DNA from 2 places in the Cohnella herbarum genome. Region 2 is predicted to be linked to the other one. Evidence: a T-box and tRNA genes for the amino acid it is inferred to sense, from the RefSeq annotation. Region 2 holds a T-box; the other holds one or more tRNA genes.
The links. The T-box of region 2 lies ahead of ileS (isoleucine--tRNA ligase). A T-box ahead of a tRNA ligase gene usually reads a tRNA of that ligase, here a tRNA-Ile.
Positions count from the first base shown of each region.

Region 1 (4,415 bases), 4.0 Mb from region 2:
GACTCCATCTTGTACTCCACGGCGTCCTTTGGGTATTTTTACTTGTTAGACGATCGCAAAACCGTATATCGTATCAAGCCCAATGGCGAAGCGGAAGCTTATGCCGACCTTGGAAAAGTTGAAATTAATCCTGGAGTATTCGGCGTTCCCGAGACGAAAAAATGGCTGAATTACGGCGGTGAGACGCTAAAGCTGGATCGCTATAATTTGCAGATGTCAGTGGACGATAACGGGAATATATTTTTACTCGATGATGGGATTCTGAAACGGGTGAACGTGTATAAAAGTAATCTTGAAACAAAGTAAAAGGTATGATATATTTTCCATATCATATTCACACAAATAAGCACCGTGCCAGTGGAATCTTTTGATTCCGCGCGCACGGTGCTTATTTGTGTTTAAGGAGGCCATGGAAATGTACGATATCGTGAAGTCGCCAGGAAAGAAAGTAACCGAGAAATGGTTGGAAAAAGCGTTTGCTCCATTGAGCGATTTTTTGGCGCGGGAGCATCCCGACGAGAAGGATCAAATGATGGGTTATCTGATGTTCATGGGCAACGAGGAGGGCGAGTTCCACTATAAGAACAGCATTACAAGAGCGTATATTGTGTTCGACCAATCGGGAGCCGTCGTCTCCCAAAGCGATTCGGCTTTACAGTATCAATTCGAAGATATGTTCGGACCCCGAGGGGAATACAAGTCTTTGCAAGAGTACTGCCTGCATCCTAGTGTGACTCGATGGATAGAACAATCACTAAACAAAAGCGCAGTAGCCAAATACGGATTAGAGGTCGGAGTTTTCTTGCAGGAGTTATGGGGACCCATGGTCAATTACGATTTTAGCGACTTAAAGGTCGGTTTTCCGCTTCGTGGCCCCAGGCTCCCTTATTGCTTATTTCTGTACCCGTCAGAGTACCACGCGTTGGTCGCATTTCAATTTATCGGCGATGAGATCGTAGAGCGTAGATGCAGCGTAGCGCAATATAACGATTATCTCGAATGCGAACGCAGGTTAACGATCGAGGGTTGGCGGGGGATCGCTATCATTCGTGAAATGCTGGAGCATATCTCGGCACTTCGAAGAGATATGCCGCTCCTCGTTCGTAATGCTTGCCCTCGTAGATAAAAAAACGATTGACACCTATTTCAGGATGATTTATGATTTAGCACATTACCCGAGAGAGGAGACGGATGAAGATGAGAAAAGCGAAAATGTATCTAAGCTTCCAGTTTAATCACCAGTGGAATCCCGAGACGGATTGCCGCCTCATTCCGCATGCGCCTGAACATCGATCCGTCGGCAAACCTTTCTCCGAGGAATATTAGGCCTTTTCAACAGGGTCATAATGTTTATTACGAGCAACGGGCTGCTGGCATAGCGGCCTTTTTTTGTTGGAGCCGGACGATTCGGACGGAATTCCGCGGAAGAAGGCGAAGTGCAGGCAGCCTTTATTTGTTATAAATATACACAAGAGATAAATTTCCAAAAATAAAAAATAATGGTTGACAATGAAAAAGAGGCGATGCTATGATAGGCCTCGTAAACAAAAACGAAGCAAAGAGGTGAAGGGAAATGAATCGCTTCCTCGAGACGATTACAGGAAATGATAAGCCGCACGACGAGCATCCAGCTATCGGATATATGCAGCAGGAGCCTCATTTTGCCGACCCTCAATTTCATAATCAAGATCTTTACAGACGCCATAGACGAACGGTTCAACGGTTGAGACTAAACTCCCGTTGAAAGCCGGAAGTTCTACATAAGCGTTCCTCGTAAAGACGACTTGATCCCAAGTGGTCTTTTTCTATGGCTGAAATGCCGTGGAAGAAGGTCGAGCGGGCGGAAGTGGTCTTTTTTCATACCCATCAGCGAAAGGCAGGGCGACTACGATGAGAAACAGCAAACAGCCTCATTATCAGCCAATCGAGCATGAGATCAATCGAGATTTTATTGCCGATCTCTATAGTTTCCTATTGCCTCATAACCGCATGGGTAGTCAATATTTGAATATGAAACAGCGAAGTATGCCGCAGCACGAGCGGCGAAGCTTACCTTCGTTGACCGGGTGAAGCTAACCCCTATATTCACGTATTGAGCTACCCGAGATCCGGACGATCCGTTCTCTGCCTATTGGCAGCGGCGGTCATGCCGGAGATCCGGTAGCTTTTTTGTTGACAAGAATGACACGGTCGGGTAGCTCCAATCGGTAGAGCGGTGGCCTGAAGAGCCACGCGATGGGGGTTCGAGTCCCTCTCCGACCACCACCAATATGGAGGCCATGGCGAAAAGGCGAACGCGGCGGATTGTGACTCCGTTAGTACCAGTTCGAGTCTGGTTGGTCTCCCCAACTTTCAATATGGATAGGCGTCATCAGATAGGCTGCCGTAAAGTCGGTCAACAGATCAGCGGGGAATACCCGCTACTATCCTCCATCGGGATGTAGCTCAGCTTGGCTAGAGCGCTTGCCTTGGAAGCAAGAGGTCGCAGGTTCGAGTCCTGCCGTTCCGACCATACAGGGATATAGCCAATTCGGTAAGGCAGACGGCTGTTAACCGTCCACATACAGGTTCGAGTCCTGTTATCCCTGCCAATTTGCTGTACTAGCTCATGAGGTTAGAGCACTCCGCTGATACCGGAGAGGTGCCTTGTTCGAATCAAGGGTACAGCACCATCCCATGACTCCGTTGACAAAATGGCTTAAGTCACCAGACTTTCAATTTGGTCAGTGCGGGTTCAAGTCCCGTCGGAGTCTCCAAACGTACTTAGAAATATAGGTGAAAATCATGAAAAGACGAAAGTACGCATATATCCACGAAAGCCTCTTCCGGAACGTCACGGATAATCATATGAGCATGGACGACGTGTTTGATCGAATTCGCGGCTTCATGCGGAGCGATCCGCGAGCCCGGTACCAGCTGATCATCGGAACGGATGCCCAGGTTCATTCCGGGCACACGAAATTCGTTACTTCCGTCGTGATTTATCGACCCGGTCGAGGCGCTTGGTTCTGCTACCGAAAGGTCGTTATCCCTCGGGAAATCCGCTCGATTCAAGAGAAGCTGACATTGGAGACAACCTTCAGTCAGGAGATCGCGATGATCAACGACGATGCCAAACGCGCTTCACTGGAGGATATCATCCTTCCTTACGTTTATCAGGGGGCCGAGCTGCAATTGTTTATCGATATCGATGCGGGCACCGACGCCAAGCGCAACAAGACGTCGATATTCGTAGCCGATATGGTCGGAAGGGTGGAAGCGATGGGGATGTCGGCAAGGGTAAAACCTGATGCGATCGGAGCATCCGCGGTCTCGAACCGTTTTACGAAGACGCCTTATCGAGGTTTTGCGTCGGCGACCGGAACTTCTTCGTCCCATTAATCATTCGCCTAGTAAATAGAAAGGGGAGCTCCCCATGTCCGATAGTATCCTGAAATCCATCCTTAACGAATTGAACAAGATCGAGCAAACGGAAGACGTGCGTATCCTATACGCTTGCGAATCAGGAAGCCGGGCGTGGGGGTTCCCTTCGCAAGACAGCGACTACGACGTCCGCTTCATCTACGTTCGCAAGCCGGAATGGTACTTATCCATATTCGACCGGAGGGACGTCATTGAACGGCCCATCAGCGACCTGCTCGACGTTAACGGCTGGGACTTGAGAAAAGCGCTGAATCTGTTCCGCAAGTCGAATCCGCCGCTGCTTGAATGGCTTCAATCTCCGATCGAGTATATGGAGCAATACGGAGTGATCGACCGGATCCGCGGCGTCTCGTCCCGTACCTTCTCACCCAAATCTTGTATGTACCATTATCTTCACATGGCCAGAGGGAATTACAGAACCTATTTGCAAGGGGAGCGTGTCAGACTCAAGAAATACTTCTACGTACTTCGTCCCGTTCTCGCATGCGAATGGATCGAGAGATATGATACTATGCCTCCGATTTCGTTCGATGAGTTGCTGGATAGAATGATCCCCGATGGCAGCGAGTTGAAGCTAGTCGTGCTTGATCTGTTTCGGCGGAAAAGAGCGGGGGAGGAGCTCGACGACGAGCCGAGAATAGATACGATCAACGACTATTTGGAAGAAAGACTGGCTCATTTTGAGGCCGCGGCCGCTTCCCTGGAGGGAGCGGAAGGCCGGCTGGATAGCCATCTGGATTCCTTATTCCGCTCCGCATTGCATGAAGCATGGAGCGTGAAGCATTAAACAATGGGGCTTACGATCGGCGCCATCCTGCGATTGACGGGATTTCGGAATGATCCCGCAGTGCCGAAGCGCTCGCTTCCGGTATGCTGCAGAGATGGGCGGCGTAGGCCTCTCCCATATGGAGGTTCGAATCCTTCTCACATTGTAGATGTGAAGCCATGGTAGGCACTCGACTTCTAATCGAGAGCAAGACAACCGAAATGCC
Region 1 covers NZ_CP051680.1:6,332,982-6,337,396, forward strand. Annotated here, with positions in the region: gene HH215_RS26880 (stalk domain-containing protein) at 1-306, shown strand, start outside; gene HH215_RS26885 (hypothetical protein) at 416-1,126, shown strand; gene HH215_RS36760 (hypothetical protein) at 1,198-1,326, shown strand; gene HH215_RS26890 (hypothetical protein) at 1,891-2,070, shown strand; tRNA gene HH215_RS26895 (tRNA-Phe) at 2,189-2,265, shown strand; tRNA gene HH215_RS26900 (tRNA-His) at 2,274-2,348, shown strand; tRNA gene HH215_RS26905 (tRNA-Pro) at 2,435-2,512, shown strand; tRNA gene HH215_RS26910 (tRNA-Asn) at 2,516-2,591, shown strand; tRNA gene HH215_RS26915 (tRNA-Ile) at 2,596-2,672, shown strand; tRNA gene HH215_RS26920 (tRNA-Glu) at 2,679-2,756, shown strand; gene HH215_RS26925 (ribonuclease H-like YkuK family protein) at 2,785-3,381, shown strand; gene HH215_RS26930 (nucleotidyltransferase domain-containing protein) at 3,416-4,210, shown strand.
Region 1: it encodes a tRNA-Ile, which carries the amino acid that the T-box ahead of ileS (isoleucine--tRNA ligase) is inferred to sense. The anticodon was not compared.

Region 2 (4,415 bases):
GGAACTTTCGATGGGAATGTCCAATGATTTCGAGGTTGCCGTAGAAGAAGGGGCTACCTGGGTGCGTTTGGGAACGGTGCTGGTAGGGAAAGAAGACATAGAGGAGGGATAGTTATGGGCGTCATGAACCGGTTCTTGAATTATTTTGGTTTACAAGAGGAGAATGAGCTCGAGCAAGACATGGATCGCGAACGTTATGTGGGTTCCGAAGAGCAAGAAATTGAAACCCCTACGTTCGATTCGCGTAAACAATCAGGAAAGAATAACGTCGTTAGTATTCATTCCCAGAAAAACTCCCGGGTCGTGCTCACGGAGCCCCGTTCCTATGATGAAGCGCAGGAAATCGCCGATCAATTGAAATCCCGCCGTTCCGTCGTTGTAAACCTGCAGCGCGTCAGAAGGGATCAAGCGATTCGGATCGTGGACTTCTTAAGCGGTACCGTGTATGCACTCGGAGGCCACATCTCCAAGTTAGGACCGGACATCTTCCTCTGCACGCCGGATTCGGTGGAAGTGTCGGGAACGATTACGGAGATGTTGTCTGAGGAAACCGCTGACTACCCCAAAATGAGGTGACACCAGGTTGGATCAAATAGAAAGTTATATCGGTATTTTGTATCGCATCTACTCGTATATGATCATTATCTACGTACTTATGTCTTGGTTACCTTCCGTCCGCGAAAGCTTCGTAGGGGAACTGTTAGGCAAGTTAGTGGAGCCATACTTAAAACCGTTCCGCCGTCTGATTCCTCCTATTGGAGGAATGCTCGATATTTCGCCTATCGTTGCCTATTTCGCATTGGGCTTCGTAGCCCAAGGGATTATAGCCGTATTGAATTTCTTGTTCTAAGATTGAAGGTGTCAAATGTCGCATAGAGAAATTTACGAGCATTTTCATCCGGATGAAAAAGCATTCGTGGATCGCGTCTGGGAATGGGTCGAACGCGCCGCTGAACGTCACGAGACGAAGCGGACGGATTTTCTCGACCCTCGCCAGGCGCATATTTTATTTACGCTTGCGAATCGCCATCCCGATGCCCAAGTCCTGTTATCCGGCGGTACGGCTCAAGCCGAAAGGCAACGGGCAATCATCGCGCCCGACTATAAGAGGTTGGATGATGTCGATCTTGGTATCGCGGTATTAGTCATAACCTCCGAAGACCGCCGCATATCCGAATTGGATCATGGGGACTATTTGGGGGCGCTGCTCGGGCTTGGCATCAAAAGGGATAAGATCGGCGATTTGCACTTGAACGAGGATGGCTGCCATGCGCTTATTGCCGAAGAGATCGGTGATTTTCTCATCGGTCACATGAAGCAAGCTCACCGTATCGACGTAAGCGTCAGTATACGGCCTCTCGAAGAACTAAAGGAAGTCGTTATTAAGCTAGAAGAGCAAGTGTTATCCGTAGCTTCCATGCGGTTGGACGGTATCGCAAGCGACGTGTTTAGGCTGAGCCGGACGAAAATTCTCGCTCCGATCAAGGCGGGACGATGCAGGGTGAGTTGGAAGCCGGTCGAAGATCCGTCTCATCCGTTGAAGGCGGGAGATATCGTTTCGATGAAAGGGTTCGGCAGATTTAAGGTGCTCGAAGTGGAAGGCGTGTCGAAAAGCGGACGAATCAGAGTGAGAGTCGGTAAATTTGTGTAGCCGGTTAGAAGGATTTTCGCGGCTTTCGTCGAATTCAGTCATTGAACAAGCTACATAACATGGAAACTAGACTCTAGGAGGTGCGCCAATGCCACTTACGCCATTGGACATCCATAACAAAGAATTCGCACGCCGACTTCGCGGATACGACGAGGATCAAGTGAACGAGTTTCTCGATCAGATCATCAAGGACTATGAAGCGATGATCCGCGAGAACAAGGAGCTGCAAAATTTAGTCGCGGCGTCTCAGGATAAGCTCGGCCACTTCTCTAACATTGAGGAAACGCTAAGCAAAACCATCATCGTCGCGCAGGAAGCCGCAGACGAGTTGAGAGGCAATGCGAAGAAAGAAGCTCAGCTCATCGTGAAGGAAGCGGAGAAGAACGCGGATCGCATTATTAACGATGCGCTGTCCAAGTCCCGCAAAGTCGCTTTGGAAGTCGAGGAATTGAAGAAACAAGCGACGATCTATCGCGCTCGGTTCCGCGCATTGATTGAAACGCAGATGGAACTGTTGACGCAAGATGGATGGGATTCGCTGGATAGCCGCGAACCTCGTGGCATCGAAGCCTAAGTTCCGTCGGGAAAGATCCCTCTTGGGATCTTTTTTTGATTATATTATCGATAACGGGTTTGACAAAAGCTTCGCCAAAAAGTATAACAGGGATATAAGATTAATTCCTGAAATGTCGAAGACGGGAAAAAGTAGTCACGTTGTCCGAAATCCAGAGAGCTGGCGGCAGCTGCGAGCCAGCATGAGGAACGTGCCGAAAATCATCCCCGAGATGCTCCGTAGAACCCCGAGGACATGAAATGCCCAAGGGTAGTAAACGGCGCCGGACGTCCACCGTTATAGGGAACGCGCATGACGTAAGGAATCGCAGCCAAGCTGTCGAGCCTTCGATGCGTTGCGAGTTGCCGTCAGTTTCCCACGAGGAAGCAGGGCGGAACAAGGGTGGTAACGCGAGATAACCTCGTCCCTTTCCAGGGGCGGGGTTTTATTTATTGTCACGAAAGGATGAGGAACGATGCAACGCGTAGACGTTAAAGAAAAAGCAAGAACACGCGAACGGCGTATTTTGGAACAATGGAACCGGGAGGACACGTTCCGCCGGTCGATCGACAATCGCGAAGGGAAACCAAACTTCGTTTTCTATGAAGGACCGCCAACCGCTAACGGCAAGCCGCATATCGGTCATGTACTCGGTCGTGTCATTAAGGACTTCGTAAGCCGCTATAAAACGATGTCGGGCTATCGCGTTATTCGTAAAGCCGGCTGGGATACGCATGGCTTACCCGTCGAGCTTGGCGTCGAGAAGCAGCTCGGCATTTCGGGTAAACAAGAGATCGAAAAATACGGCGTCGAGCCGTTCATCATCAAGTGCAAAGAGAGCGTGTTCGAATACGAGCGCCAATGGCGCGAGCTGACGGAAGCGATCGCTTATTGGACCGATCTGGACGATCCTTACATCACGTTGGATAACAACTATATCCAGAGCGTATGGCATGTTCTGGCGACGATCCATGATAAAGGATTGCTGTACCGCGGTCACCGAGTAAGTCCGTATTGCCCTTGCTGCCAGACGACGTTAAGCTCGCACGAGGTTGCCCAAGGTTACGAGGATGTCAAAGATTTGACGGCTACGGCGAAATTCAAGCTGAAGGAAACCGGGGAATTCATTCTCGCATGGACGACGACTCCGTGGACGCTTCCAGCGAACGTCGCGCTTGCCGTTAATCCGGAATTGGATTATGTCCGAGTTCGCCAAGACGGAGAAGTATACATTATCGCTTCCGCTTTGGCTGACAAAGTCATGAAGGGCGAATACGAAACTTTAAGCACCGTCAAAGGTCGCGAGCTTGTCGGCCTTCATTACGAGCCGCTGTTCCCGTACGTGACGGTAGAAAACGCTTATCGCGTCATCGATGCGGACTACGTTACGGATTCCAGCGGTACGGGGATCGTTCACATTTCCCCGGCGCACGGGGAAGACGATTACCGCGTAGCTCGCCAGCACGAAATCCCAATGCTGATGGTCGTGAACAACGAAGGCAAATACATCGACGAAGTAACGGACTTGGCTGGTCGTTTCGTCAAGGATTGCGACGTCGACATCGTCAAGATGTTATCCGAAAAAGGCTTGTTGCACCACAAAGAAAGAATGGAGCATAGTTATCCGTTCTGCTGGCGCTGCAAAACGCCTCTCCTCTATTACGCGACGGAGAGCTGGTTTATCAAGACGACCGCCGTTAAAGATCAATTGATCGAAAACAATAAGTCGATCCAGTGGTATCCCGAGCATCTTCGCGACGGCCGCTTCGGAAAGTTCCTTGAGGACCTGGTCGATTGGAACATCAGCCGTAACCGTTATTGGGGCACACCGCTTAACGTATGGACTTGCGAATCTTGCGGTAAAGAGAAAGCACCTCATAGTATCGCGGAGCTTCGCGTTCTTGCCATCGGAGACGTTGCGGAAAATATCGAGCTGCACAAGCCTTACGTTGACGCGGTTCACCTTCGGTGCGAATGCGGCGGCGTCATGAACAGAGCTTCGGAAGTGATCGACGTCTGGTTCGACAGCGGCTCCATGCCGTTCGCTCAATATTTTCACCCGTTCGGGGACGAAGCGAAATTCCAAGAGCAATATCCGGCCGACTTTATTTGCGAAGGAATCGACCAAACTCGCGGATGGTTTTTCAGCTTGTTGGCGGTCTCGACGTTGTACAACGGCAAAGCGCCGTACAAATCGGTTATCTCCACGGG
Region 2 covers NZ_CP051680.1:2,334,793-2,339,207, reverse strand. Annotated here, with positions in the region: gene HH215_RS10580 (YggS family pyridoxal phosphate-dependent enzyme) at 1-112, shown strand, start outside; gene HH215_RS10575 (cell division protein SepF) at 115-576, shown strand; gene HH215_RS10570 (YggT family protein) at 584-850, shown strand; gene HH215_RS10565 (YlmH family RNA-binding protein) at 866-1,651, shown strand; gene HH215_RS10560 (DivIVA domain-containing protein) at 1,740-2,225, shown strand; T-box leader at 2,335-2,636, shown strand; gene ileS (isoleucine--tRNA ligase) at 2,680-4,415, shown strand, end outside.